4 regions of the Streptomyces sp. NPDC030838 genome follow, and region 1 is predicted to be linked to each of the others. Evidence: riboswitches for the same ligand, from Rfam matches in the RefSeq annotation. Region 1 holds a riboswitch; each other region holds the start of a gene.
What was found. Region 1 has a riboswitch for cyclic di-AMP ahead of ACZ42A_RS04955 (M23 family metallopeptidase). Riboswitches for the same ligand answer to the same signal wherever they lie in the genome.
Positions count from the first base shown of each region.

Region 1 (7,315 bases):
CGGCGGTCTCCTACGCGATCGACTCGGCCAACGAGGGGCGGATCACCGCCCGGTGGATCGCGGAGGCCGCCAACCTGCCCGTCCTCCCCGAGGCGGAGGAACGGCTGTCCGCGCGGGGCGTGACCGTGCTGCCGGACGTCGTGGTCAACTCCGGGACGAACGCCTGGTGGTGGTGGACGCTGTTCGGGGACGTCGGCGCGGACGCGGACGAGGCGTTCGGTCACGTCCGCCGTGCGCTGCGCGCGCTGACCGACCGGATGCTGGCCCGCGCGGAGGCCGACGGGACCACCCCGCGGGCCGCCGCGCACGCGCTCGCCGGGGAGCGGCTGCCGGTGCTCGCCGAGCGGTTCGGGTGGTACCGGTGACGGGCCGTTAGGGTGACCGAGTGGCGAGAGTGCGGTTGAGCGTGGCGGAGCGGCGCGAGGAGTTGCTGCGGGCCGCGGTGGAGCAGATAGAGGCGCGGGGCGTGGCGGCGGTCCGGATCGCGGACGTGGCCTCGGCGCTCGGGGTGAGCAACGCGCTGGTCCTCTACCACTTCTCGACGAAGGAGAAGCTGGTCGCCGCCGCGTTCGCGTACGCCGCCGAGGACGATCTCGCCCGTCTGCGCGGGCTACTGGGCCGCCGCACCACCGCGCTGCGCCGGCTCCGCGCGGCCGTACGGTGGTACGCCCCCACGGGCCAGGCCAAGGGCTGGCGGCTGTGGATCGAGGGCTGGGCGGCGGCGCTGCGCGAACCCGCGCTGCGCGAGGTCACCCGGGACCTCGACCGGCAGTGGAAGGCCGCCCTGACCGAGGTCATCGCCGAGGGCGTGGCCGCGGGCGAGTTCCGGTGCGCGGACCCGGCGGGCACCGCGCTGCGCCTCACCGCCCTGCTCGACGGGCTCGCCGTACAACTCACGTCGTACGGGGGCACGGTCTCGCGCGCGCGGGCACAGCGGTGGGTGGACGAGGCACTGGCCCGGGAGCTGGGACTGTCGAACGCCTAGGCCGGGTGGGGCTCCGTCGAGTTCGCGCACCGCCGTGAGCGTTACAGCGGCCTCGATCTCGCACGGAACCCCATACAACCCGCACCCGGGCGGGACCGCGGCTCACGCCACCGACGCGATCCGCATCTTGATGTCGTCCGGCGACAGGGTGCCCTTGGCGGTGACGTGGTCGCCGGAGGATTCGCCGCGCAGGCGGCGGCCGATCCACGGCACCAGGTACTCGCGCGCCCAGTGCACGTCGTCCCGCCGGACCTCCAGGGTGCCGCGCGGCGGGAGCGGCGGCCAGGGCTGTTCGGGGTCGGCGGGGACGGGCAGGCCCAGCGCCTGGCCGGCGCGCAGCGCGACCCGGGTGTGGCCCTCGGGCGAGAGGTGCAGCCGGTCGTCGTCCCAGGCCCGGCGGTCCTGGACGGACTTCAGGGACCACAGGTCGAGTACGGGGCAGCCGTACCGGTCGGCCACGGCCCGGACGTGCCCGTTGTACGTCGCGATCTTTCCGCGCAGGTGCTTGAGCAGGGGCACGCCGCGAGTGTCGAAGCCGGTCGTGACGAGCACGGTGCCCGCCGCAGCGGTCAGCGCGGCGACCGCCCGCTCGAAGCGCTCGGCGACGTCGTCGGGGTCGGTGCCGGGCCGGATGATGTCGTTGCCACCGGCACAGAAGGAGACCAGGTCGGGCGCCAGTTCGACGGCCCGCGGCACCTGGTCCGCCACGATCTGGTCGAGCAGCTTTCCGCGCACGGCGAGGTTGGTGTACCGGAAGTCGCCCTCGGGCCGCCGGTCCGCGAGCAGCACCGCGAGCCGGTCGGCCCAGCCGACGAACGCCCCGTCGGGGCCGGGGTCGCCGACGCCCTCGGTGAAGCTGTCCCCCACCGCCACGTACGACCCGATCACTGATCTGCTGTCATTCTTCGAATCGTCTGCCACGTCGGCTCATGATTCACCTTCGAATGTGACCTACGCGACCGTAGGCAGGGGTTGACGGGCGGTGAGATAAGCCACTCTTCAAAGATTGGTCAACTACGGAATAAGCCGCCACACCCGGAAGTCGCTGACCCGGAAATGGCTCCACACCGTGCGGAAGGCGAAGTGCCCCGCGGTGTACGGCTCGGGGTCGGTGTAGTCGAAGACGAGCCGCCCGTTGTTCCACCACTGGACGGTCGATCCGGCGGAGACGATCCGCACCCGGTTCGGCTCGTTCGGCACGAGCAGCGGCTCGGTGTAGTCGTACACAAGCGGCCGGACCCCGGCCTCGCCGACGTACCGGCGCAGCCGGGTGGTGGTGTTGTAGTTGGCGCCGTATCCCGCGTAGTACGTCGTCAGGTGGTCGTACTCGGCCAGCGCGCCGCCGCGCGGGGTGGCGAAGAGGTCGTCCGGGGAGCGGACGTCGGTCGCGTTCCAGAAGTTGTTGAGGTCCGAGACACGGTCGTTGGCGCCGCCCGCCGAGACCGCGGTGGCGGTGTACTCCAGGACGTACGGCCCTTGCAGCCGCTGTCTGAACCACACCGTCGCCCCGCTGGGCACGTCGATGTCCAGCACCCCGCGGGAGGCCGTGACCGTGCCCCCGTCCTGGAGTTCGGTGACCCACTGGCCGAGGCCGTGGCGGAAGTCGTCGCGGGCGACGAGACGGCGCCGGCGGGGCGCGGCCTGCGCGGTCCCGGCCGGGGCGAGAGCGGCCAGGGCGGCACCGGCGGCCAGGGCTCCGAAAGCCCTGCGTGTGGTCGTCACGGGATACGGCTCCTTACGGGAGGGAAAGCGCTTGCTCCATCGACAGGGATCACTGTGTCCCGGCACTCACGCCCTTGTCGATCCCCCGCGCACCCCCGCCACACCATCGCAACGAAACACCGAAGGCCGGACCCGGGGATCGGGGTCCGGCCTTCGGTGGCGCGTGCGGCCGGGGTCAGGAACCGGCGCGGCGGGATGGGGTCAGAGGGAGACGCCCTTCGTGCGGAGGTAGGAGACCGGGTCCACGTCCGAGCCGTAGTTCGGGGTGGTGCGGATCTCGAAGTGCAGGTGCGGGCCGGTCGAGTTGCCGGTCGAACCCGAGAGACCGACCTGCTGGCCCGCGGTCACGGACTGGCCGGCCGACACCGAGAGCGAGGACAGGTGGGCGTACTGGGCGTAGTAGCCGTCGGCGAGCTTGATGACGACCTGGTTGCCGTACGCGCCGGCCCAGCCGGCGGAGACGACGGTGCCCGCGCCGACGGCCTTGAGCGAGGTGCCGGTCGGGACGACGAAGTCGACACCGGTGTGGTAACCGCTGGACCACATGCTGCCCGCCACCTTGTAGGCGGTGCCGACGCCGGCGCCGGCGACGGGGGCGGTGTAACCGGTGGAGGCGGTGGTGGTCTGGGCGGCCGTGGAGGCCTCGGAGGACGACGACTCGGCCGCCTGGGAGGACTCGGACGGCGCCGAGGAGTCGGAGCGCTGCGTCGACTGCGACGGCTGCGCCGGCTTGGCGGCCTCGGAGGACGAGGACTTCGGCGCGGCCGCGGCGGCCTTCTTGCCGAGGGAGAGCTTCAGGCCGGGGTGGATCAGCGACGGGTCCTCGCCGACGGCGTCGCGGTTGTCGGCGTAGAGCTTCTGCCAGCCGCCGGCGACATTCTGCTCGTCGGCGATCTTCGAGAGGAAGTCGCCCGACTGCACGGTGTAGGTACGCACACCGGAGTTCTTCACGGCGGCCTTCTTCTCCGCCGTCTTCTGGACGGAGGCGACCGACTGGACGGCCTTTTCGGGAACGGACTGCGGGGTGGCGGCCTGGGCGCCGGCGGCCCCCATCAGGGGCAGGGCGAGCGCGGCGCCACCGGTTCCGGCGACGGCGATGGAACGGGTGAAGCGCTGGGTCTTCGGACGGCGGTGCTTACCCTTCGCGGGCATGGCGAATTCCTCTCCGGCGCCTGCGAGGTGAGCTGTCGGGTGCGGACTGGAGATGTCCGGCCGCGCCGAGGCGCGGCTTGACCCCAAGCCTGTTTCCGGAGACCGGAGCAGGCGGTGTACCTGTGGGTCCCCCGCTCCTGCCGTGCACGGGTGAGTTTGCGCGGAGACCAGGCGGCGGCAGGATTCGGCGTTCCGCCTGGATCGGTGTGGAACGTAAGCGACCAAGACGCACAGGGACAAGCGAAAGGTTGCCCACGGGCGCTTTTCGATCTTTTCCGTCACGGAATTCGCGGTCACCCTCTGTGGATTACAGAGCCTTCTCTGCGCGCAAACGCCCTTGAAAGACGCATGAATTACGTGAACATGACGGACGACTCACCGTCACGGATATGACGCTCCTCACGTGACACCGCTCCAGAACTCTTTGATCCAGAGCGAGTTACAACGAAGGCGCCAATTCGGACAGTTCACTCAGATGCGGCGGAGGTGGAGAACCATCGCATCGAGGTCGCCATGCAGGCCGGGCCGCGGCAGCACGGCACCTCGGCACACTTCGCCCGTTTCGCGTCGTTCGTACGACTCTGTCAGTGCGAGCCGATTGCGGAATTCCGTCCGCTTTCGTCCCGTCTGGTAGTGCACCAGGGACTCGGCCTTGCACGCGCGCGGGGGGCAGTTGGGCAACGCCGATCCGCCAGAAGCCGGACCAGCCGAGGGCGCAGCCGTGGAGGCGCGAGGTGCTTCTCGGCAACATCTGTGGACCGCACCGCCCGGCCGGGTATGCCGCCTGTGGACAACTCATTGCCTCAGGAATCCATGTCGTATGGTCGGAGGCGTGCCCGCCGACGAGCAGCGCCGGCGGGGCCGACTGGGAGGAGCCCACGTGACGCAGCAGGTCCCGTCGACCGAGCCCGAACTGGCCGGAGTGCGCAACTTCCGTGACGTGGGCGGCCTGCCGACCGTCGACGGACGCCGGGTGCGGTACGGAGTGCTCTACCGCAGTGGCCATCTCGCGCACGCCACCGCCGAGGACGCGGTGTTCCTCTCCTCCCTGGGCCTGCACACGATCTTCGACTTCCGCAACGCGGCGGACCAGAAGCTGGAGGGCCCGGACGTCGAACTGCCGGGCGTGCGCAATGTGAACCTGCCGCTGAGCGACCCGGCCGACGGCGCCGAGTTCTGGAAGATGGTGCGGGATGGCGACCTGGACCAGCTGCGGGAGATCCTCGGGGACGGCCAGGCGGCCGGCCGGATGATCGCCTCGTACCGCATGATCATCAAGGAGCGCACCGCGGAGCACTCCCAGGTGCTGCACGCCCTCGCCGAGGACAGCGTGCCCGCCCTGATGCACTGCGCGGCGGGCAAGGACCGCGCGGGTCTGTCGGTGGCGGTGACGCTGCTGGCCCTGGGCGTCGAGCGCGAGGCGATCCTCGCCGACTACCTGGAGTCCAACGCCAAGCACCGGCGCTACAAGGTCCACCGCAGCAGCAGCTCCGCCGCCGCCTACTCCCCCGAGGTCATGGAGCTGCTCAGCCCGCTCTTCGACGCGCGCGCCGAGTATCTGTCGGCGGCGTTCGACACCATCGAGGAGACCTGGGGCGGCGTCGACACCTACCTGGAACAGGGCCTGAAGGTCGCCCCGGAGACCCGGGAGCGGCTGCGGGAGCGGCTGCTCGACTGAGGCGGGCCGCTCCCGTCGGGCCTACTTCGCCCCGACCGCGAACAGCAGGTAGAGGAAGGCGGCGAAGGCGTGCCCCGCCACGACGTAGATGAACAGCCGCACCGAGATCTGGCGGTCGAACTTCTGCTGGATTCGGCTCATGGCGTCTCTCCGGTGCGGTGGGTGGCGGGGCCGAGGCAGAGCGCGGCCGTGGGGCTCTGCAACAGCGTGTGGACGAAGAGCAGGTCGACCCCGTCCTGGTCCTCCGCGGCGATGCGGTGCGGGGTCAGCGAGTCGAAGTGCGCGCTGTCGCCCGGGCCGAGCCGGTGCGCGGTGTCCCCGAGGCGCAGCCGCAGCCGCCCCTTGAGGACGTACAGCCACTCCTCGCCGGGGTGCACGCGCACGATGTCGCCCTGGGAGCCGTGCGGCACATGGACGCGCAGCGCCTGCATGCCGCGTCCCGGCGCACCGGCCTGCCAGTACGTCCAGCCACCCGCCGCGGTCGGTTCCATGCCGGCGGCGCGCACCACGGCGTCCCGGTCGGCGACCGTCTCGCCGAGCAGTTCGGAGACGGTCGTACCGTAGACACGGGCGAGGGCCAGCAGCATGGGCAGCGACGGCTGGCGCCGCCCGGTCTCCAGCCGGGAGAGATGGGCGGGCGACAGCCCGGCCGCGCGGGCCGCCGCCTCCAGGGTGAGGGAGGCCCGGCGGCGCAGGGCGCGCAGCTGCGGGGCCATGGTGGTCAGGTCACCGGACGGCTCGGAGCCGGGCTCGGCGGCGGAGGAGCTCATGACTCCATTCAGCCGGAGCATTGCCCATGAGGCAAATTTCTTGTCTGAGAGGCAAAAGCCAGAGGAAGCCCGGCTACCGGTTGGCCACCGCCTGCTTCATCAGCGTCTTGCCGAAGTCCCACATCAGCCCGCTGCCGCTGTGCGCGTCGTCCATCACGGCCGTGAAGGCGTCCACGAACCGGTCCACCTCCCGCTCCCCGATGATGAGCGGCGGGATCAGCTTGATCACCTCCAGGTGGTCGCCGGAGACCTGGGTGAGGATCCGGTGCCGCTGGAGCAGCGGCACGACCACCATCTGCGCGAACAGGCCCTTGCGGGCCGTCTGGAGCATGGCCCAGTGGCCGCGCAGCTTCAGCGACCGGGGCCGGCCGAACTCGATGCCGATCATCAGGCCCCGGCCGCGTACGTCGGCGAGCAGCTCGTACTTGTCGATCAGGGCGGTGAGCCGGGACCTGAGCAGCTCCCCGGTGGCGCGGACACCGGCGACGATCTGCTGGTTCTCCATGACCGACAGCACCGCCAGGCCCGCCGCCATGGCCTGGGCGTTGGACCCGAAGCTCGCCGAGTGGACCAGCACACGGTCCATCGACGAGTACACCTTCTTGAAGATCCAGTCCTTCCCCAGGGTGGCGCCCACCGGCACATAGCCGCCGGAGAGCGCCTTGGCCACGCACACCAGGTCGGGCTCGACGCCGTCCTCGTGCTGGTAGGCGTAGAAGTCGCCGGTGCGGCCGAGTCCGGTCTGCACCTCGTCGGCGATGAGCAGGGCCTTGTGCCGGTGCAGCAGTTCCTGGGCGGCGCGCAGATAGCCGGGCGGTGCCTCGTACACGCCCTTGCCCTGGATCGGCTCGACGATCAGCGCGGCGACGTCGCCCCGCTTCAGCTCCCGGGCCAGCGCGTCGAGGTCGCCGAGCGGGACGGCCGTGTCCGGCAGCAGCGGGGCGAAGCCGTCGCGGAAGCCGGACTCGCCGTTCACGGACAGCGAGCCGGTGGTCAGTCCGTGGAAGG
Region 1 covers NZ_JBVIED010000001.1:1,094,911-1,102,225, forward strand. The annotation lists gene ACZ42A_RS04935 (Glu/Leu/Phe/Val dehydrogenase dimerization domain-containing protein) at 1-365, shown strand, start outside; gene ACZ42A_RS04940 (TetR/AcrR family transcriptional regulator) at 386-985, shown strand; gene ACZ42A_RS04945 (SGNH/GDSL hydrolase family protein) at 1,088-1,873, opposite strand; gene ACZ42A_RS04950 (DUF6250 domain-containing protein) at 2,000-2,707, opposite strand; gene ACZ42A_RS04955 (M23 family metallopeptidase) at 2,909-3,859, opposite strand; cyclic di-AMP (ydaO/yuaA leader) riboswitch at 3,864-4,022, opposite strand; gene ACZ42A_RS04960 (tyrosine-protein phosphatase) at 4,740-5,537, shown strand; gene ACZ42A_RS04965 (DUF6126 family protein) at 5,559-5,678, opposite strand; gene ACZ42A_RS04970 (helix-turn-helix domain-containing protein) at 5,675-6,307, opposite strand; gene ACZ42A_RS04975 (aspartate aminotransferase family protein) at 6,381-7,315, opposite strand, start outside.

Region 2 (7,315 bases), on a different contig from region 1:
GCGGCCTGATCGCTGAGCAGGAACGGTCCGGCACCGCCGGGGAACGGCATGGCACCGCCGGCGAGTGAGGCGGATCGCCGATGATCCGATGATCGCACCGGTCCTGTGGATAACTTCTGAGGTCCGTCGGTCGGGTGGGTTACGTTCGGATCGTGAACGCAACCAGCCTCGAAGGCGCCCCGGACCCCACCGCCCCCGGCCGCGTCGTCCTGCTCACCACCAGCCACCGCGTCGCCCCCGGTCTGCTCTCCTGGCCCGCGTGGCAGGCGCTGCACACCGCCGACCGCGTCCTGTGCGCGGACGGTGCTCACCCGCAGCTGCCCTACCTGCGGGAGGCGGGCATAGCGGTCGACGAGGCCGCCCCGACCGCCGAGGAGCTGGTCGACGCGTGCGCCGGCGGACACACCGTGGTCGTGGTCGCCACCGGCGAGGGCGAGCCCGCCCTGACGGACGGCCTGGCCCGGCTCGCCGGCTCCGGCCGGGTCCGGATGCCCGAGCTGGAGCTGCTGCCCGCCTCCTACGACCTGCCCGGTGCCCGGCTCCTCGACCTCGTGCAGGTGATGGACCGCATCCGCGCGGAGTGCCCGTGGTCGTCCCAGCGGACCCACAAGGGTCTGGCGAAGTACGCCATCGAGGAGGCGTACGAACTCGTCGAGGCCATCGAGGACGGCGACCGCGACGAGCTCCGCGAGGAACTCGGCGACGTCCTGCTCCAGGTCGTCTTCCACGCCCGCATCGCCGAGGAGGACCCGGAGGCGCCGTTCTCCATCGACGACGTGGCCGGCGGCATCGTCGCCAAGCTGATCCACCGGCATCCGCACGTCTTCGGGGACGAGACGGCCTCCACCCCGGAGGAGGTCAAGGAGCACTGGATGCGCACCAAGGCCGAGGAGAAGCGGCGCACCTCGGTGACCGAGGGCGTCCCCCTGCACCAGCCCGGCCTCGCCCTCGCCGCGAAGCTGGCCTCCCGGGTGCGCACGGCGGGGCTCGACGTCCCCCTGCCGGCGTCCGAGGGCATCGGCTACGAGCTGCTGGCCCTGGCGGCACGCGCCGAGGCCGAGGGCACCGACCCGGAGGCGGCCCTGCGCGCGGCGGCGCGGGCGTACCGGGACGCGATCATCGCCCACGAGGAGCGGATACGGTCGACGACGTGACCGACCAGCCCCACCCCCAGCCCCACCCCGCGGCCCCGGCGACCCCCGCCCCCGAACTCTTCACCTGGGAGTTCGCCACCGACCCCTACCCCGCCTACGCCTGGCTCCGCGAGCACGCCCCGGTGCACCGGACACGGCTGCCCAGCGGGGTGGAGGCCTGGCTGGTCACCCGGTACGCCGACGCCAAGCAGGCGCTCGCCGACCAGCGGCTGTCGAAGAACCCCGCGCACCACGACGAGCCCGCGCACGCCAAGGGCAAGACGGGCATCCCCGGGGAGCGCAAGGCGGAGCTGATGACGCATCTGCTCAACATCGACCCGCCGGACCACACCCGGCTGCGCCGCCTGGTCTCCAAGGCGTTCACGCCGCGGCGCGTGGCGGAGTTCGCGCCGCGCGTGCAGGAGCTGACCGACCGGCTCATCGACGGGTTCGCCGCCAAGGGCTCCGCCGACCTCATCCACGAGTTCGCCTTCCCGCTGCCCATCTACGCCATCTGCGACATGCTCGGCGTACCGCGCGAGGACCAGGACGACTTCCGGGACTGGGCGGGCATGATGATCCGGCACGGCGGGGGTCCGCGCGGGGGTGTGGCGCGCTCGGTGAAGAAGATGCGCGGCTATCTCGCCGACCTCATCCACCGCAAGCGGGAGGCCCTGCCCGCCGAGCCCGCGCCCGGCGAGGACCTGATCTCGGGCCTGATCCGCGCCTCGGACCACGGTGAGCACCTGACCGAGAACGAGGCCGCGGCGATGGCGTTCATCCTGCTGTTCGCCGGTTTCGAGACCACCGTCAATCTCATCGGCAACGGCACCTATGCCCTGCTCACCCACCCGGAACAGCGCGAGCGCCTCCAGCGCTCCCTGGCGGCCGGCGAGCGCGGCCTGCTGGAGACGGGGGTCGAGGAACTCCTGCGCTACGACGGCCCGGTGGAGCTGGCCACCTGGCGCTTCGCCACCCGGCCGCTCACCATCGGCGGACAGGACATCGCCCCCGGCGACCCGGTCCTCGTCGTGCTCGCCGCCGCCGACCGCGACCCGGCCCGGTTCGCCGACCCCGACACCCTGGACCTCGCCCGCCGCGACAACCAGCACCTCGGGTACGGCCATGGCATCCACTACTGCCTGGGCGCCCCGCTCGCCCGGCTGGAGGGCCAGACCGCGCTCGCCACGCTCCTCACCCGCCTCCCGGACCTCCGCCTCGGCGCGGACCCCGCGGACCTGCGCTGGCGCGGCGGCCTCATCATGCGCGGACTGCGCACCCTGCCCGTGGAGTTCACACCCGAGCGGTGACGCGCGCGGGGGCTCGTGTGCGACGAGCGAGCCTTCCCCGCCGCAAACATGACACACCCTCACCTCTGTGATCTTCACGTGATCTGCGCGGCATTAACTTGTGACAAGTGATCGTCTGCCGATACGTTCACCCATCAGCGCGACGCCCGAGCTTCAACCGCCGCGCCGTCACTGCTGTCTCGCGAAAGGTCCCCGCATGCTCTCCGGGAACGGTCGTCACCGTCGCCCCCGCCAGGCCCCGGCCCTCATCGTCGCGGCCGGAGTGACCGGTTCCGCCATCGCCATCCCGCTCCTCGGCGCGACCAGCGCGAGCGCCGCCAGCGGGGTGACCTGGGACAGGGTCGCGGAGTGCGAGAGCGGCGGCTCCTGGAGCGCGAACAACGGCAACGGCTACTACGGCGGCCTGCAGATCTCCCAGGAGAACTGGGTGAAGTACGGCGGTCTGGACTACGCCGAGAGCCCCGACGTGGCCAGCCGTTCGCAGCAGATAGCCGTCGCCGAGAGAATCCTCGCCGCCGAGGGTGTGGCGGCCTGGCCCACCTGCGGTCTGCTCGCCGGCCTCGACGGTGACTCCGCGCCGGCCGGCGTCGACACCGGTCTGGCGGCTGACGCGGCGTCGGGTGCGGCGGCCACCCCCGAGGCGACGCCCGAGACGCCCGAGTCCGGCTTGTCCGACTCGCCGGAATCATCTCCTTCCTCGGAATCCTCCGATAGCGCCGGTTCCTCCGAAACCTCGGAAGGTGCCGAATCGTCCGGTTCTGCCACGACTTCGCCCTCTCCCGACACCTCCAACGGTGCGTCGTCGGGCGAGTCCCAGGGGGCTGAGAGCTCTCCCGCGGCCACCACCAAGAACGACGACTCGGACAAGTCGGGCCAGAACGCCCCGTCTTCGGGCGCCACCGACACCGGCTCCACCGGCACCGGCCGCCACCGCGGCGACAGCGCCGAGGAGGACGCCGCGGACAGCCGTACGGCCGAATCCTCCGGCCGTCACGCCTCCCGTGACGCCGCCGCCGCGCGCGACGCGGCCGACGGCACGTACACGGTGCGCGCCGGCGACAGCCTCTGGGGCATCGCCGACTCCCTTGAGCTGCAGGGCGGATGGTCCGCGCTCTATGCCGAGAACAAGGCGACCGTCGGCGCCGACCCCGACCTCATCATCCCCGGTCAGACCCTTGAGGTAGGGGTCGAACCGGTCGAAAAGTAGCGGGAGTTCGCGTCACGGTTCGGGCTAAATGTCCGTTATAAACGCGGTGAGAGATAGGTCTCAGAAGACCTGATCGTCTTTGAAATTCCGCGGATCGCGTGGCTACGGTCAAGGCCGCTCGTCACCGCGAGCCCCGGCTGCCGCAACGCCGAATCCTGCCAGCGGCCGCCCGGGAACAGTCGTCGCGTCAAGCGCCGCAGGCAGGAGCGGGGGACCCAAGGTAAGTGCCGGGCCCGGCAGTTGAGGAGACTCGACGCCGGAACCGGCTTGGGGTGAAGCCGCAGCCCGCGAGGGCCGCGGCCGGGCAACTCAACCGGCCCGAACCCGACAGCTCACCTCGCAGGCGTCGGTGAGGGGATCGATCCATGCTGTTTTCCGGCAAGGGCAAGCACCGTCGTCCGTCCAAGACCGCTCGCGTCATCGCCGCCGTCGGCGTCACCGGTGCCGCCGCCGTCGCCGCCCCGCTGATGGCGGCCGGCAACGCCTCCGCCGCCACCGCCTCCGAGTGGGACACCGTCGCCCAGTGCGAGTCCGGCGGCAACTGGTCCATCAACACCGGCAACGGCTACTACGGCGGTCTGCAGTTCTCCGCCTCCACCTGGGCCGCGTACGGCGGCACGCAGTACGCCGCCACCGCCGACCAGGCCACCAAGGAGCAGCAGATAGCCATCGCCGAGAAGGTCCTCGCGGGCCAGGGCAAGGGCGCCTGGCCGCACTGCGGCACCGGCCTGTCGAACACCCCGTACAACGGCGGCACCGCCTCCACCGGCGACAGCGGCAGCGCCACCGCCGACCGTGAGACCGAGGAGCAGGCCGCCTCCCGCTCCGCCGAGCGCCCGGCCGCCACCCAGAAGGCCGAGAAGACCGTCACCACCCCGACCGGCGAGAAGGTCGAGAAGGGCGACGGCGAGTACAAGGTGGTCGAGGGCGACAGCCTCAGCTCCATCGCCGAGGAGCACGGCGTCGAGGGCGGCTGGCAGAAGCTGTTCGAGCTGAACAAGGACATCGTCGACGACGCCGACGTCATCTACCCCGGCCAGCAGCTGCACCTGAAGTAAGCCGCGGAGCCCCGCAGACTCCCCGCCCCGGCGCGTGTCCCCCGTACGCGCCGGGGCGGGGGCTTTTCCGACGGCGTTTTTCCGGAACCGTCTTTGTTCCGTTCGGAAACAATTTACTCTCGGTTCCGTCCACGGGGTGGGCGTCCGGCTGGCCGATCGGCGGGAGCCGGTTAGGCTCATCTCGCAGAGCCACACCCGCGGCCTGCCAACCGCGTCACATCCACGAAGGAGATGCTCGTGCCGTCCATCGACGTCGTCGTAGCCCGGGAAATCCTGGACTCCCGAGGCAACCCCACGGTCGAGGTCGAGGTCGGCCTCGACGACGGCAGCACGGGTCGTGCCGCCGTCCCGTCCGGCGCCTCCACCGGCGCCTTCGAGGCCATCGAGCTCCGCGACGGCGACTCGAACCGCTACCTCGGCAAGGGTGTCGAGAAGGCCGTCCTGGCCGTCATCGAGCAGATCGGCCCGGAGCTGGTCGGCTACGACGCCACCGAGCAGCGCCTGATCGACCAGGCCATGTTCGACCTGGACGCCACCGACAACAAGGGCTCCCTGGGCGCCAACGCCATCCTCGGCGTCTCGCTCGCCGTCGCGCACGCCGCCTCCGAGGCCAGCGACCTGCCGCTCTTCCGCTACCTGGGCGGCCCCAACGCGCACCTGCTGCCGGTGCCGATGATGAACATCCTGAACGGCGGCTCGCACGCCGACTCCAACGTGGACATCCAGGAGTTCATGATCGCCCCGATCGGCGCGGAGTCCTTCTCCGAGGCCCTGCGCTGGGGCGCCGAGGTCTACCACACCCTCAAGAAGGTTCTGAAGAGCAAGGGTCTGGCCACCGGCCTCGGCGACGAGGGCGGCTTCGCCCCGAACCTGGGCTCCAACCGCGAGGCCCTCGACCTCATCCTCGAGGCCATCAAGGAGGCCGGCTACGCCCCCGGCGAGCAGATCGCCCTGGCGCTCGACGTCGCCGCGTCCGAGTTCTACAAGGACGGCGTGTACGTCTTCGAGGGCAAGGAGCGCTCCGCCGCCGAGATGACGGAGTACTACGCCGAGCTGGTCGACGCGTACCCGCTGGTCTCCATCGAGGACCCGCTGTTCGAGGACGACTGGGACGGCTGGAAGACCATCACCGAGAAGCTCGGTGACAAGGTCCAGCTCGTCGGCGACGACCTGTTCGTCACCAACCCGGAGCGCCTGGCCCGCGGTATCGAGGAGGGCGCCGCCAACGCCCTGCTCGTGAAGGTGAACCAGATCGGCTCGCTCACCGAGACCCTGGACGCCGTCGAGCTGGCCCAGCGCAACGGCTTCAAGTGCATGATGTCCCACCGCTCCGGCGAGACCGAGGACGTCACCATCGCCGACCTGGCCGTCGCCACCAACTGCGGCCAGATCAAGACCGGCGCCCCGGCCCGCTCCGAGCGCGTCGCCAAGTACAACCAGCTGCTGCGCATCGAGGAGATCCTCGACGACGCGGCGGTGTACGCCGGCCGCAGCGCCTTCCCGCGCTTCAAGGGCTGAGCCTCACCCCAGGTCAGCCAGTCGTACGTACGTCCCCGTACTCGGTCCCGTACCGTGTGCGGGGACGTACGCGCGTGAACGGGAGGCGGGCAACATGGCCGTGAAGGACCGGGACCGGTTCTCCACCGCGACCAGGATCAGACTGCTCGGCGAGCAGACCGCCGCCCGTGTCTACCGCTCGCAGACCCGGCGGCAGGCGCGCCGCTCCCGGCTCACCGGCCGGGCCGCGCTGCTCGTGCTGGTGGTCTGCTCGCTGATCGTGGCGCTCGCCTACCCCATAAGGCAGTACGTCGCCCAGCGCGCCGAGATCGCCGATCTGGAGCGGCAGAAGCAGCAGGCACGGCAGCGCGTCGAACAGCTGCGCGACCAGAAGGCGCGGTGGCAGGACGACGCGTACGCCGAGCAGCAGATCCGGCAGCGCCTGCACTATGTGATGCCCGGCGAGACCGGGTACGTGGTGATCGACCCGGACGCGGCCAAGCAGTCCCGCACCGACACGGGCGGGGCCGACCGCCCCTGGTACTCGAACGTCTGGGACGGCGTCGACAAGGCCGACGCCGCGGACGGCTAGCCGCCCGGCCGGCCGCCCGACCTCTCGGACAGTTGAACGGACACAGAAAGACAGGCATGGAAACGCCCCCGCCGCCCACCCCGCGCACCGAGCCCACCGACGCGGACGTCGAGGCCTTCAAGCAGCAGCTGGGCCGTCCGCCGCGCGGGCTGCGCGCGATCGCGCACCGCTGTCCCTGCGGGCAGCCGGACGTCGTGGAGACGGCCCCGCGGCTGCCCGACGGCACGCCCTTCCCGACGCTGTACTACCTGACGTGCCCCAAGGCCAACTCGGCCATCGGCACGCTGGAGGCGAACGGCGTGATGAAGGAGATGACGGCCCGGCTGGAGAGCGACCCGGACCTGGCCGCCGCCTACCGTGCCGCGCACGAGGACTACATCCGGCGCCGCGACGAGATCGAGGAGCTGAAGGGCTTCCCCAGCGCCGGCGGCATGCCGGACCGGGTCAAGTGCCTGCACGTCCTGGTCGCCCACTCGCTGGCCGCCGGTCCCGGCGTGAACCCGCTGGGCGACGAGGCC
Region 2 covers NZ_JBVIED010000003.1:89,075-96,389, reverse strand. The annotation lists gene ACZ42A_RS10910 (nucleoside triphosphate pyrophosphohydrolase) at 153-1,154, shown strand; gene ACZ42A_RS10905 (cytochrome P450 family protein) at 1,151-2,443, shown strand; gene ACZ42A_RS10900 (LysM peptidoglycan-binding domain-containing protein) at 2,640-3,650, shown strand; cyclic di-AMP (ydaO/yuaA leader) riboswitch at 3,833-4,011, shown strand; gene ACZ42A_RS10895 (transglycosylase family protein) at 4,016-4,708, shown strand; gene eno (phosphopyruvate hydratase) at 4,946-6,226, shown strand; gene ACZ42A_RS10885 (FtsB family cell division protein) at 6,321-6,797, shown strand; gene ACZ42A_RS10880 (DUF501 domain-containing protein) at 6,854-7,315, shown strand, end outside.
Region 2: another riboswitch for cyclic di-AMP. It lies ahead of ACZ42A_RS10895 (transglycosylase family protein); the one in region 1 lies ahead of ACZ42A_RS04955 (M23 family metallopeptidase).

Region 3 (7,315 bases), on a different contig from region 1:
GGCGTAGAAACGGATTCCGGCCGAAGGCCCGCCCAGGCCTGGAACCCGGCCGAAGGCCCACCCCGGCCCGGATGCCGGCCGGAGGCCCAGGCTCGGATTCCGAGCCCGACCCCCTCGTCCCGGCCCTCGCCTCGACCCCCTACACCGGCCCGGCCACCGCCGCCACCGTCTTCGGCAGGGACACGCCCGAGCCGTCGCGGCGCGGGTCGGGGTCGGGGAGCTGGGCCGGGGTGCCGTTCTTCTGGGCGGCGCGGGCCGGGGTCGTGCCCGCCCAGGCGAAGGACAGGCAGTCCTCGCCCTTCAGGAACCGCTGGCAGCGCACACCGCCGGTGGCGCGGCCCTTGCGCGGGAACTGGTCGAACGGGGTCAGCTTGGCGGTCGTCTGGACGGAGTCGTCCAGCGTGCCGCGCGAACCGGCGACGGTGACGACGACCGCGTCCGCGGCCGGGTCCACCGCCGTGAACGAGATGACCTTGGCGCCGTCGGTGAGCTTGATGCCGGCCATACCGCCCGCCGGGCGGCCCTGCGGACGGACCTGGGAGGCCTGGTAGCGCAGCAGCTGGGCGTCGTCCGTGATGAAGACCAGGTCCTCCTCACCGGTGCGCAGCTCCACCGCGCCGACGATCCGGTCACCCTCCTTGAGGGTGATCACCTCCAGCTCGTCCTTGTTGGCCGGGTAGTCGGGAACGACTCGCTTCACGACGCCCTGTTCCGTGCCCAGCGCCAGACCGGGGGAGGACTCGTCGAGAGTGGTCAGACAGACCACCGTCTCGTCGTCCTCCAGGGACACGAACTCCGCCAGCGGCGCGCCGCCCGAGAGCGTCGGCGCGGTCGCCGTCTCCGGCAGCTGGGGCAGGTCGACGACGTTGATCCGCAGCAGTCGGCCGTACGACGTCACCGCGCCCACCTCGCCGCGGGCCGTGGCCGGCACCGCCGAGATGATCACGTCGTGCTTGGCGCGCTTGCCGTCGGCGTCCTCCGCGAACGGCTCGGCGTTCGCCGTACGGGCCAGCAGACCCGTCGAGGAGAGCAGCACCCGGCACGGGTCGTCCGCCACCTGGAGCGGCACGGCGGCGGACGGGGTGGCCGCGGACTCCAGCAGGACCGTCCGCCGGGGGGTGCCGAACTTCTTGGCGACCGCGGCCAGTTCGGAGGAGACCAGCTTGCGCAGCTCCGCGTCCGACTCCAGGATCCGGGTCAGCTCCTCGATCTCGGCGTTGAGCCGGTCCTTCTCCGCCTCCAGCTCGATCCGGTCGTACTTGGTGAGCCGGCGCAGCGGCGTGTCGAGGATGTACTGGGTCTGCGTCTCGCTCAGCGAGAAGCGCTCCATCAGGCGCTCCTTGGCCTGCGCGGAGTTCTCGCTGGAGCGGATCAGCCGGATGACCTCGTCGATGTCCACCAGGGCCGTCAGCAGGCCCTCGACCAGGTGCAGGCGGTCGCGTCGCTTGCCGCGGCGGTACTCGGAGCGGCGGCGGACGACCTCGAAGCGGTGGTCGAGGTAGACCTCCAGCAGCTCCTTCAGGCCCAGCGTCAGCGGCTGGCCGTCCACCAGCGCGACGTTGTTGATGCCGAAGGACTCCTCCATCGGCGTCAGCTTGTACAGCTGCTCCAGGACCGCCTCCGGCACGAAGCCGTTCTTGATCTCGATGACCAGACGCAGCCCGTGCTCACGGTCGGTGAGGTCCTTGACGTCGGCGATGCCCTGGAGCTTCTTCGAGCCCACCAGGTCCTTGATCTTCGCGATCACCTTCTCCGGGCCGACCGTGAAGGGCAGCTCGGTGACGACCAGGCCCTTGCGGCGGGCCGTGACGTTGTCCACGGAGACCGTCGCGCGCATCTTGAAGGTGCCGCGGCCCGTCTCGTACGCGTCGCGGATCCCGGACAGGCCGACGATCCGGCCGCCGGTGGGCAGGTCGGGGCCGGGGACGTGCCGCATCAGGGCGTCGAGATCGGCGTTCGGGTGCCGGATCAGGTGGCGGGCCGCGGCGATGACCTCGCTCAGGTTGTGCGGCGGCATGTTCGTGGCCATGCCGACCGCGATGCCGGAGGCGCCGTTGACCAGCAGGTTCGGGAAGGCGGCGGGCAGGGCGACCGGCTCCTGCTCCTGACCGTCGTAGTTCGGCGTGAAGTCGACCGTGTCCTCGTCGATGGACTCGGTCATCAGACCCGTGGCCGCGGCCATCCGGCACTCGGTGTAACGCATGGCCGCCGGCGGGTCGTCGTTGCCGAGCGAGCCGAAGTTGCCGTGGCCGTCCACCAGCGGCACCCGCATCGAGAACGGCTGGGCCATGCGCACCAGGGCGTCGTAGATCGACGCGTCGCCGTGCGGGTGCAGCTTGCCCATGACCTCGCCGACCACGCGGGCGCACTTCACATAGCCGCGCTCCGGGCGCAGGCCCATCTCGTTCATCTGGTAGACGATGCGGCGGTGCACCGGCTTCAGGCCGTCGCGGGCGTCCGGCAGGGCGCGGGAGTAGATGACCGAGTACGCGTACTCGAGGAAGGAGCCCTGCATCTCGTCGACGACGTCGATGTCGAGGATCTTCTCCTCGTACGAGTCGTCGGGCGGCGGGGTCTTCGTGCTGCGGCGGGCCATCGCTGCCTGGCTCCTTGCTGAAGCGTGAAACGGATCTGACGCGGACCATTGTGGACCGCGGCACTGACAACGCGGAGCGGGACCCGGCGTCACCGCCCGGCCTCCGCCGACGGGACCCGGCGTCGCCCGCCCGGCCCCTCGCTGACCCGCAGGCTACGCCCTCGCGGCGAGTAACCCCTTTCTCGCTCTCGGCGTACGGCGTCCGGGAACTTCGCGGACCGTCCGCACGCTTGCATACAGTGGCAGGACCGGCAGGAACCAAGCGGTCTCAGCCACCGCATCCGCGATCGAAGGGACGTACATGCCCATGGGTCACACGGCCACAGCCGAGGCAGGCTCCGGCGGCCTGACAGCGACCGAGCACCGCCTGGCCAACGGCCTGCGCGTGGTGCTCTCCGAGGACCACCTGACCCCGGTCGCGGCGGTGTGCCTCTGGTACGACGTCGGCTCGCGCCACGAGGTCAAGGGGCGCACCGGTCTGGCTCACCTTTTCGAGCACTTGATGTTCCAGGGCTCCGCCCAGGTGAAGGGCAACGGCCACTTCGAGCTGGTGCAGGGCGCCGGCGGCTCGCTCAACGGCACCACCAGCTTCGAGCGCACCAACTACTTCGAGACCATGCCCGCCCACCAGCTGGAGCTCGCCCTCTGGCTGGAGGCCGACCGCATGGGCTCGCTGCTGGCCGCCCTGGACGACGAGTCCATGGAGAACCAGCGCGACGTCGTCAAGAACGAGCGCCGCCAGCGCTACGACAACGTTCCCTACGGCACCGCTTTCGAGAAGCTGACCGCCCTCGCCTACCCGGAGGGCCACCCGTACCACCACACGCCGATCGGCTCGATGGCCGACCTGGACGCGGCGACCCTGGAGGACGCGCGCGCGTTCTTCCGCACCTACTACGCGCCGAACAACGCGGTGCTCTCGGTCGTCGGCGACATCGACCCCGCCCAGACCCTCGCGTGGATCGAGAAGTACTTCGGCTCCATCCCCTCCCACGACGGAAAGCCCGCCCCGCGCGACGGCTCGCTGCCCGACATCATCGGCGAGCAGCTGCGCGAGGTCGTCGAGGAGGAGGTCCCGGCGCGCGCCCTGATGGCCGCCTACCGGCTCCCGCACGACGGCACGCGCGCGTGTGACGCCGCCGACCTGGCGCTGACCATCCTCGGCGGCGGCGAGTCCTCCCGCCTGTACAACCGGCTGGTCCGCCGGGACCGTACGGCCGTCGCGGCCGGCTTCGGCCTGCTCCGGCTGGCCGGGGCGCCGTCCCTCGGCTGGCTGGACGTGAAGACCTCCGGCGACGTCGAGGTGCCGGTCATCGAGACCGCCATCGACGAGGAGCTGGCCCGGTTCGCCGAGGAGGGCCCCACCGCCGAGGAGATGGAGCGCGCCCAGGCCCAGCTGGAGCGCGAGTGGCTGGACCGGCTCGGCACGGTCGCCGGCCGCGCCGACGAACTGTGCCGGTACGCCGTGCTGTTCGGCGACCCCCAGCTCGCCCTCACCGCCGTCAAGCGGGTGCTGGAGGTGACGCCCCAGGAGGTCCAGGAGATCGCCAAGGCCCGCCTGCGGCCCGACAACCGCGCGGTGCTCGTCTACGAGCCGCTCACCCCCGAGCAGCCCGAGGACGTCGAGGGCACCGAGGACCCGGAAGCCGCGGCGACCGTGGAAGCCGCCGACGACAACGAGGAGGCGGCCAAGTGACCGAGCTGACCACCATGGAGTTCCACCCCCAGCCGCAGCCGGGCGAGGCCAGGCCGTGGGCGTTCCCGGCCCCCACACGCGGGACCCTCGACAACGGCCTGACGGTGCTGCGCTGCCACCGTCCGGGCCAGCAGGTCGTCGCCGTCGAGGTGCTCCTGGACGCGCCGCTGGACGCGGAGCCCGCCGGCCTGGACGGCGTCGCCACGATCATGGCCCGCGCCTTCTCCGAGGGCACCGACAAGCACTCCGCCGAGGAGTTCGCCGCCGAGCTGGAGCGCTGCGGCGCCACCCTCGACGCGCACGCCGACCACCCCGGCGTACGGCTCAGCCTGGAGGTTCCCGCCTCCCGGCTGGAAAAGGGCCTCGGGCTGATCGCCGACGCGCTGCGGGCACCCGCGTTCGCCGACAGCGAGGTCGAGCGGCTCGTGCGCAACCGCCTGGACGAGATTCCGCACGAGCTGGCCAACCCCGCCCGGCGGGCCGCCAAGGAGCTGTCGAAGGAGCTGTTCCCGGCGACCTCGCGCATGTCGCGCCCGCGCCAGGGCACCGAGGACACGGTCGCCAAGATCGACTCGGCGGCCGTGCGCGCCTTCTACGAGCGGCACGTCCGCCCGGCCACGGCCACCGCCGTGGTGGTCGGCGACCTCACGGGCATCGACCTGGACGCCCTGCTCGGCGACACCCTCGGCTCCTGGACCGGCTCCGCCGCCCAGCCCCGGCCGGTGCCGCCGGTGACCGCCGACGACACCGGGCGCGTGGTCATCGTCGACCGCCCCGGCGCGGTCCAGACGCAGCTGCTCATCGGCCGCGTCGGCGCCGACCGGCACGACCGCGTGTGGCCCGCCCAGGTGCTCGGCACCTACTGCCTCGGCGGCACCCTCACCTCCCGCCTGGACCGCGTCCTGCGCGAGGAGAAGGGCTACACCTACGGCGTGCGGGCGTTCGGCCAGGTCCTGCGGTCCGCCCCGGACGGCACGGGCGCCTCGATGCTCGCCATCAGCGGCTCCGTGGACACCCCGAACACCGGTCCCGCCCTGAAGGACCTGTGGACGGTGCTGCGCACGCTCGCCGCGGAGGGCCTGACCGACGCCGAGCGGGACGTCGCCGTGCAGAACCTGGTCGGCGTGGCGCCGCTCAAGTACGAGACGGCGGCGGCCGTGGCGAGCACCCTGGCCGACCAGGTCGAGCAGCACCTGCCCGACGACTACCAGGCGACGCTGTACCGGCAGCTGGCCGCGACCGGCACGGTCGAGGCCACCGCCGCGGTGGTCAACGCCTTCCCAGTGGACCGTCTGGTGACCGTCCTCGTCGGTGACGCGGCGCAGATCAAGGAGCCCGTGGAGGCCCTCGGCATCGGCGAAGTCACCGTCGTGGCCGCCGAGTAGACGGCCGAGAGACAGCCGTACGGGCACACCCGCGCGGAGGGGCCCTGGTGACCGATGCGTCACCAGGGCCCCTTCATGTCCGAATTGAGGGAGAGGTTGCCTGTCTGCCCTGTGGGATGCGCTACAAAAGCCCGCGTTGGTTTGGGCTTTGAAAGCCGGCCCCCTTAGCGTCATCCGGGCTGTCCGTCAGGCAGTGCGCCGCACCCGCGGCACCGGACAGTCATCGCCGAGTCCCCGTACGGCGCGAGCCAGGGGAGCCGGGGACCCAACCACGTAGTCCCTGGGGTGAATCGGACGCCCGCGCGTCACGCGAGGGGGTCCGTAGGAGACCTTCCTGCTCCGAACCCGTCAGCTAACCCGGTAGGCGAGAAGGAAGGAAAGGACCAGCCACTCCATGGCGTTCACCCGCGCCACCGGGAAGCACCGTCGTCCCAGCCGGATGCACCGCTCCACCGCCCGCGCGGCGGGCGTCGCGGCGCTCACCACCACCGGCGTCATCGGCACCCTGGCGGGCCCGGCGCTCGCCGCCGACACCTCCGCCGAGCAGACCGGCCTGCTGCCGGTCCTCAGCATCGGCGACGAGGTCGCCGACCAGATCGACGCGCAGGCCGCCGCGCAGCAGCAGGCCGCCGAGCACGCCGCCGCCGTCAAGAAGGCCGAGGCGGCCGCGAAGAAGCGCGCCGAGGAGGAGGCCCGCAAGGCCCGCGCGGAGGAGGAGCGGGCCGCCCGCGAGGCCGAGCGCAAGCGCCTCAACACCTTCGTGTCGCCGATCAGCGGCTCCTACGTCTCCACCGGCTACCAGGCAGGCAGCGCCCTGTGGTCCTCCGGCAGCCACACCGGTGTCGACTTCCACGCCGCGAGCGGCACCTCGGTCCAGGCGGTCGGCTCCGGCACGGTCGTCGAGGCCGGCTGGGGCGGGGCGTACGGCAACCAGGTGGTCATCCGGATGCACGACGGCACGTACACCCAGTACGGCCACCTGTCCTCCATCGGCGTCTCCGTGGGCCAGACGGTCACCCCGGGCCAGCAGATCGGCCTGTCCGGCGCCACCGGCAACGTCACCGGCCCGCACCTGCACTTCGAGGCCCGTACGACCCAGGAGTACGGCTCGGACATCGACCCGGTCGCGTACCTGCGCGCGCACGGCGTGAACATCTGACGCAGCCGCAGCACTTCCCGAAGCCCCGGCCCCGAGCCGGGGCTTTCGGCGTTTCGGCCGCCCCGTTGTCCAAAAAATATCCATGGATTCCGGCCCGCCATCGGAAATTCCGGCTCATTGCAATAGAGTCGCTGAACACACGTCCATCGTCGACGTTTCACGGGGATTAAGGCGGAGGTCGGTCATGCGTATTCCGGCGCATTCGGTGTGCACGGCGATCCGGGACGACATCGTCGCGGGTGTCTACGAGCGCGGCAGCCGGCTCACCGAGGAACTGCTCGCCCGCCGCTACGGCGTCTCGCGCGTCCCCGTGCGGGAGGCCCTGCGCACCCTGGAGGCGGAGGGCTTCGTCGTGACCCGGCGGCACGCGGGCGCGTGCGTCGCGGAACCGACCGAACAGGAGGCCTCCGACCTGCTGGAGATGCGTCTGCTGCTGGAGCCGCTGGGCGCCTCCCGCGCGGCGCAGCGCCGCACCGAAG
Region 3 covers NZ_JBVIED010000012.1:39,441-46,755, forward strand. The annotation lists gene ACZ42A_RS27310 (CobW family GTP-binding protein) at 1-7, shown strand, start outside; gene ACZ42A_RS27315 (DNA gyrase/topoisomerase IV subunit A) at 140-2,596, opposite strand; gene ACZ42A_RS27320 (M16 family metallopeptidase) at 2,898-4,292, shown strand; gene ACZ42A_RS27325 (M16 family metallopeptidase) at 4,289-5,677, shown strand; cyclic di-AMP (ydaO/yuaA leader) riboswitch at 5,892-6,058, shown strand; gene ACZ42A_RS27330 (M23 family metallopeptidase) at 6,072-6,836, shown strand; gene ACZ42A_RS27335 (GntR family transcriptional regulator) at 7,021-7,315, shown strand, end outside.
Region 3: another riboswitch for cyclic di-AMP. It lies ahead of ACZ42A_RS27330 (M23 family metallopeptidase); the one in region 1 lies ahead of ACZ42A_RS04955 (M23 family metallopeptidase).

Region 4 (7,315 bases), on a different contig from region 1:
GGCGGCCGGCGCGTCCCTGAAGGCGGCCGAGAGCTGGCTGGAGCGAGCCCGCCCCGGCGACCACGACCCGTCCTGGCTCGCCTTCTACTCCTACGACCGCTTCGCCGCCGACGCGGCCGAGTGCTACCGCGATCTGAAGGCCCCCCGCCAGGTCCGCCGCTTCACGGAACAGGCCCTCTCGCAGCCCACCGAGGAGTTCGTGCGCTCCCACGGACTGCGGCTGATCGTCGGCGCCGTCGCCGAACTGGAGTCCGGCAATCTGGACGCGGCGTGCGCGCAGGGCGTCCGGGCGGTGGAGGTCGCCGGGCGGATATCGTCCGCGCGCACCACGGAGTACGTGAAGGACCTGCTGCACCGGCTGGAGCCGTACGGCGACGAGCCGCGCGTCGTGGAGCTGCGCGAGCGCGCCCGCCCGCTGCTCATGGCCCCGGCGTGATCCCGGCACCTCCCGGGTTTGAGGGCATTGTCAGTGGCGCAGTGCACTATCGAAGCCGGGAGGTGGAGCAGGTGCGGAAGATCGCCTACGACTGTGACGTGCTGGTGATCGGCGGCGGGATCGTCGGCCTGTCGACGGCGTACGCGATCACACGCAAGGCGCCGGGCACGCAGGTCATGGTGCTGGAGAAGGAAGCGGGCCCGGCCCGGCACCAGACGGGGCGCAACAGCGGCGTCATCCACAGCGGCATCTACTACCGCCCCGGTTCCCTCAAGGCGCGGTACGCGGTCCGCGGCGCCGCCGAGCTGGTCAAGTTCTGCGCCGAGTACGACATCCCGCACGCCGTCACCGGCAAGCTGATCGTCGCCACCGACCGCGCCGAGCTGCCCCGCCTGCACGCCCTCGTCCAGCGCGGCCGGGAGAACGGCATTCCGGTCCGGGAGCTGGGCCCGGCGCAGATCGCGGAGTACGAGCCGGAGGTGCGCGGCCTGGCCGCCATACACGTCGGGACGACCGGCATCTGCGACTTCGTCGGCGTCGCCCGCCGGCTGGCCGCCGCGTCCGGGGCGGAGATCCGGTACGGGGCGGAGGTCGTACGGGTGGACCGGCGCCCGGAGCTGGGCGTGGCCGTGGAGACGGCCGACGGGGCGGTGGTGCGGGCGCGGGTGCTGGTGAACTGCGCCGGGCTGTACTGCGACGAGATCGCACGTCTGGCGGGGGACGATCCGGAGATGCGGATCATCCCCTTCCGAGGGGAGTACTACGACCTGCGGCGGCCCGAGCTGGTGCGCGGGCTGGTCTATCCCGTCCCCGACCCGGCGTTCCCCTTCCTCGGCGTCCATCTCACCCGGGGCATCGAGGGCACCGTCCACATCGGGCCGAACGCGGTGCCCGCGCTGGCCCGCGAGGGGTACGGCTGGGGGGTCGTCCGGCCGCGCGAGGTCGGCTCCACCCTCGCCTGGCCCGGCGCGTGGCAGCTGGCGCGGCGGCACTGGCGGTACGGGGCGGGGGAGCTGCGGCGGTCGGCGTCCAAGGCGGCGTTCACCGAGGCGGTGCGAAGGCTGCTGCCGGCGGTCACCGAGGCGGACCTGCTGCCGGCGGCGTCCGGGGTGCGGGCGCAGGCTGTGCTGCGGGATGGGACGTTGGTGGACGACTTCCTGATCCGGGAGGCCCCCCGCACGGTGCACGTCCTCAACGCGCCGTCGCCCGCGGCGACGGCCTCCCTCCCCATCGGCCGAGAGGTCGCACGCAGGGCGCTGGCAGCACTGGAGCAGACCTGAGCGGGCACTCTCGCCGGCCACCCCACCCCGTAAACTCGATCCCACTGTGTCTGACTCCCTGAACGCCGCCCCCGCGCCCAACCACCACCCCCGCCGCCCCAAAGGCGCCCCCCGGTTCCCCGAAGGGCCGCAGGCCGATCCCGCCGGTTCGCACTTCGAGCGGCGGATCCGGAGTTTTCAGCCGCGGCGGAGCCGGGTGACCGCGGGGCAGGCGGACGCGCTCGAGCGGTTGTGGCCGAAGTGGGGGTTCGACATCGACGGCGGGCGGGTGATCGACCTCGTCGAGCTGTTCGGGAACGACAACCCCGTCGTCCTGGAGATCGGCTTCGGCATGGGAGAGGCCACCGCGCAGATGGCCGCCGCCGACCCCGGCACCAACATCCTCGCGGTCGATGTGCACACTCCGGGCCAGGGGAACCTGCTCAACCTCGCCGACCGCAACGGCCTGACCAACATCCGCGTGGGCAACGGCGACGCCATCATCCTGCTCCGCGAGATGCTGGCCCCGGACTCGCTGGACGGCCTGCGGGTCTACTTCCCGGACCCCTGGCCCAAGAAGCGCCACCACAAGCGGCGGCTGATCCAGCCGGAGTTCCTGAGCCTCGCCGCGACCCGGCTGAAGCCCGGCGCGATCGTGCACTGCGCCACCGACTGGGAGCCGTACGCGGAGCAGATGCTCGAGGTGCTCACCGCACACCCGGACTTCGAGAACACCCAGGCCGACGGAGGTTTCGCGCCCCGCCCGGAGTTCCGTCCGCTGACCCGTTTCGAGGGCCAGGGACTGGACAAGGGTCATGTCGTGAACGACCTGCTCTTCCGCCGCGTACCACACGTAACGTCAGCTCAGCCCCCCGCCGACGCCTGATCCACCGCGGGCGGCTCCGTCCCTCGTTAGGGTCAATGCCGTGGCCAGCAGTCACCCGTATCCCGCGCCGTACCCCACGCCCCCCGGCTTCCCCGCCCCCGGGGCACCCCGGCACGCGCACTGGTGGCAACGCGCCTGGGTGCGCTACGGCGCGCTCGTCACCCTGCTCGCCCTGTCCGGTCTCGTCATCCTGGCGCTGGTGCGCGAGGAGACCGGCACCGAGGGCTTCCTGGTCGGGCTGGGCCTGGCGGTCCTGCCCGTGCCGCTCCTCATAGCGGCGTTCCGCTGGCTGGACCGGGTCGAACCGGGCCCCTGGCGGAACCTGCTGTTCGCGTTCGCCTGGGGCGCCTGCGCGGCGGCGCTGATCGCCATCGTCGCCAACAGCTTCGCCACGAAATGGATCGCGACGGCCACCGCCGACCCGGCCGGCGCGGACACCCTCGGCGCGACCGTGATAGCGCCGGTCGTGGAGGAGTCCGCGAAGGCCGCCGCGATCCTGCTGCTCTTCCTGTTCCGCAGGCGCGACTTCACCGGGATCGTCGACGGCGTCGTCATAGCCGGGGTGACCGCGACCGGCTTCGCGTTCACCGAGAACATCCTCTACCTCGGCACCGCCTTCGGCACCGACCAGCTCACCGGCGGCCGCGGCATCGCCTCCGTCACCGCCGCCACCTTCTTCGTGCGCATCGTGATGTCCCCGTTCGCGCACCCCCTGTTCACCGTCCTCACCGGCATCGGCTTCGGCATCGCCGCGCTGTCCGGGGACCGCCAGCGGCTGCGCCGGGTGCTGCTGCCGCCGGCCGGGCTGCTGCTCGCGATGGGCATGCACGCGCTGTGGAACGGCTCCGCGAGCTTCGGCGGCTACGCGTTCCTCGCGGTGTACGCCGCGTTCATGGTGCCCGCGTTCGGGCTGCTGACCTGGATGGCGATCTGGACCCGGCAGCGGGAGCTGCGCACCGTGCGCGAGGAGCTGCCCGCGTATGTGGTCGCGGGCTGGCTGGGCCCGGCGGAGCCGTTCGCGCTCGGCTCGATGCGGGCGCGCCGGCTGGCCCGCGAGTACGCCGGGCACCACCTGGGCAAACCGGCGTCCCGCGCGGTCGCCGAGTACGAGGCGTACGCGACGTCGCTGGCATTCCTGCGGCACCGCGGGCGGCGGGGCAGGGCGGGCGCGGACTTCGTCGTACGGGAGCGGGAACTGCTGCACGAGCTGTGGCGCCGCCGCGAGGTGGCCCGCCCGGCTCTGGAGTACGCGGCCCGGGTGACGGCCCCGCCGGTGCCGGTGATGGTGCCGTGGCCCATGCACACCCCGGCGGCGCCGTACCCGGCCTACCGGTACGCGGCACATCCGAGCCCGGCACACCCGAACCCGGCACACCCGAACCCGGCGTACAACCCGTACCGGACCTAGGCGGAAGCCGTACCGGACCTTAGGCCGAAGCCGTACCGGACCTTCAGGCGGAAGCCTCCCCCAGCCGCGCCAGCTCCTCCTCCCTGAGCCGCAGTTCCGCGACCCCCACGAGCGCCCCCAGCTGCTCCACGGTCCGCGCGGACGCGATCGGCGCGACCACGGTCGGCTGTGCGGCGAGCCACGCGAGGGCGACCGTCGCGACCGGGACGTCGTGCGCGGCGGCGATGTCGTCGAGCGCGCCGAGCACCCGCCGCCCCCGCTCGCTCTCCAGATGCTTGCCCGCACCGGCCGCCCGGGCGCTCTCCACCGTCGTACCGGGCCGGTACTTGCCGGTCAGGAACCCGGAGGCCAGCGCGTAGTACGGCACCGCGGCGAGGCCGTACCGCGCGGCGACATCCTGGAGATCGCCCTCGTACGTCTCCCGGGACACCAGGTTGTAGTGCGGCTGAAGGGCGACGTACCGCGCCAGCCCCTCCCGGTCGGAGAACTCCAGCGACGCCCGCAGCCGCTCGGGGGAGATGTTCGACGCGGCGATGTGCCGCACCTTGCCCGCCTTCACCAGCTCGTCGAGCGCGCCGATGATCTCCTCGACCGGCACCTCGGGCTGGTCGAAGTGGGTGTAGTAGAGGTCGATGTGGTCGGTGCCGAGACGGCGCAGGGAGGCGTCGGCGGCGGCCTTGATGTTCGCGGCGCTCAGCCCCTGGTACTCGGGGTGCTGGCTGACCTTGGTCGCCACGACCACCTCGGAGCGGTTCCCGCGGGTCTTGAGCCACTGTCCGATGATGGTCTCGGACTCGCCGCCGGAGTTGCCCTCGACCCACGCCGAGTAGACGTCGGCGGTGTCGATGAAGTTGCCGCCCGCGGCGGCGTAGGCGTCGAGGACGGCGAAGGACTGGTCCTGGTCGGCGGTCCAGCCGAAGACGTTCCCGCCGAGGGAGAGCGGGAAGACCTCGAGGTCGGAGGAACCGAGTTTGCGCAGAGAAGTCATGCTCAGCGTCAACACACCCTCCGGAACGCCCTATTCCGTGAACCGGCAGCCCTGACGTCGGGGGGTTGCCGTCAGGACCGCCGGGGATCGGGGAGAGCCGGGCTCAGCCGGGCGTCAGGGCGTGAGGCCCTTGCTCCGCAGCCAGCTCAGCGGGTCCAGCGCGCCGCCGTCGCCGGTGTGCACCTCCAGGTGCAGATGCGCCCCGGTCACATTGCCGGTCGCGCCCACGCGCCCGATGACGTCCCCGGTGTTGACCTTCTGGCCCACGCTGACGTTGATCGACGACTGGTGGGCGTAGAGGATCTCGGTGCCGTCGTTCAGGGTGAGAACGGTCCGGTAGCCGTACGCGCCGCCCCAGCCGGCCTCGGTGATGGTGCCGGAGTGCACCGCCTTGATGAGGGTGCCGGTGGGCGCGGCGAAGTCCAGGCCGGTGTGGTAGCCGGAGGACCACAGGGCGCCGGCCTGCCCGTAGGTGGAGGTGATGGTGTACGAGGAGGTCGGCAGCGTGAACTGCTTGGCCAGCTCGGCCAGCCGCTCGGCCTCGGCCTTCCTGCGGGCCTCCTCCTCCGCCTCCTTCTTCGCGGCGGCGGCCTTGGCCTCGGCCTCCTTCTCCGCCTTGGCGGCGGCCTCCGCGGCCTCCTTCTCGGCGGCGGCCAGCGCCTCCGCGGCGGCCTTGGACTCGGCCTGGTCCTGCTGCTGCTCGGCCTGCGCCATGATGCGGGCGCGCAGCGCCTCGCCGGCGTCGGTGGTGCCCTGCGCGGTGTCGGTGGCGGTGACGCCGAGGCTGCTGAGCGGGGTGGCGGTGGTCTCGGCGGTGTCGGTGTCGTCGGAGATCAGCGAGCCGACGTTCGGCAGGTCGGGCATCGAGATGGACACCGGCGGCTTGCCGGTCTGCGCGGTGGCCATGCCGCCCGCGCCGACGGCGGCTATGACACCGACGCCCAGGACGGTGGAGCTGCGGGCGAGTCCGCCGCCGCGCTGCTTGGTGACACGATGCCGGCCGCGTACGGGGCGAATGGATTCCGCGGTGGGGTTCCACTCCTCCCACGGGCCCTCGTCGGTGCGCTGATCGCCGTACACGAAGGTGTCGGCGGGGTCGGCGGTGCGCTGGCCGGGCACGAACGGGGCCCCGGGGGCAGGCCGGTTGGACGCCACGTGGGCGTACTCCTTTCCTTCCTTCTCGCCTACCGGGTTAGCTGACGGGTTCGGAGCAGGAAGGTCTCCTACGCGCGTAAATCAGCCGTGCCGCACACGACTTTCAGCCGTGCGGACCCGACCCCTTACGCCCGATTCACCCCAAGGTGGTGGTTCCCCGGTTCCCTACGGGATTCGGCGCGTGCGCACGGAGCCGCCTCTTGTGACGGCTGGGACGACCGCGCTGCGTTATCGGACGTTAATAGAACCGGGGGGTGATTTCCAAGCGGTTCCGCTTGATCATTACGGTCACCCGGGTGGACGTACACCTCATGAGCGGCGAAAATCGGGCGAGTTGACCCGCACTCAGAAACACTTCAGCAGCGTCCCGGTTTTTGATGGTGACTCAGATGTTATGCGGAGTGGGGTCGCCCACTTACTCCCCGTGACGTCTCCGCGCACAGATGCGCTTCGAGGACGGAAAAGCACTCAGGGCCGGAATCCATCTCCATGGATTCCGGCCCTGAGCCTTCAGTAGCGGGGACAGGATTTGAACCTGCGACCTCTGGGTTATGAGCCCAGCGAGCTACCGAGCTGCTCCACCCCGCGTCGGTGATTCCAGTGTACGCCATGCGCGGGACGCTTCGCGCCAGGGTTTGTCTCCGCCTCGCCGATCAGCCGGCGCTGAGTTCCGTGAGGTCGGCCAGCGGCAGGGTGTGCTGGGTCTGAAGGACCTTGGCGCGCAGGTAGCGGACGTTGTGGGCGGTGGTGAAGACACCGGTCGGGACACGGTCACGGACGCCGACACCCAGAGCGCGCAGCTGCTCGGCCTTGTCCGGGTTGTTGGAGAGCAGGTCCAGCTCGGTGACGCCGAGGGCGGTGAGCATCTGGGCGGCGGCCGTGTAGTCGCGGGCGTCCTCGGGAAGGCCGAGGGCCAGGTTGGCCTCGTAGGTGTCGAGCCCCTGGTCCTGGAGGGCGTACGCGTCGAGCTTGTTGTACAGCCCGATGCCGCGGCCCTCCTGCCGGAGGTACAGCAGAACGCCGCCGCGCTCGGCGATCCGCTCGACCGCCTCGCGCAGCTGCGGGCCGCAGTCGCAGCGGGCGGAGCCGAAGACGTCGCCGGTCAGGCACTCGGAGTGGAGCCGGACGAGCGGGGTCCGCCCGAGGGCCGGGTCGCCGAGGACGACGGCGAGGTGCTCCCGGC
Region 4 covers NZ_JBVIED010000004.1:13,004-20,318, forward strand. The annotation lists gene ACZ42A_RS13225 (MFS transporter) at 1-436, shown strand, start outside; gene lhgO (L-2-hydroxyglutarate oxidase) at 478-1,716, shown strand; gene trmB (tRNA (guanosine(46)-N7)-methyltransferase TrmB) at 1,763-2,581, shown strand; gene ACZ42A_RS13240 (PrsW family intramembrane metalloprotease) at 2,622-3,989, shown strand; gene ACZ42A_RS13245 (aldo/keto reductase) at 4,033-4,977, opposite strand; gene ACZ42A_RS13250 (M23 family metallopeptidase) at 5,092-6,132, opposite strand; cyclic di-AMP (ydaO/yuaA leader) riboswitch at 6,144-6,322, opposite strand; tRNA gene ACZ42A_RS13255 (tRNA-Met) at 6,647-6,720, opposite strand; gene ACZ42A_RS13260 (GTP cyclohydrolase II) at 6,786-7,315, opposite strand, start outside.
Region 4: another riboswitch for cyclic di-AMP. It lies ahead of ACZ42A_RS13250 (M23 family metallopeptidase); the one in region 1 lies ahead of ACZ42A_RS04955 (M23 family metallopeptidase).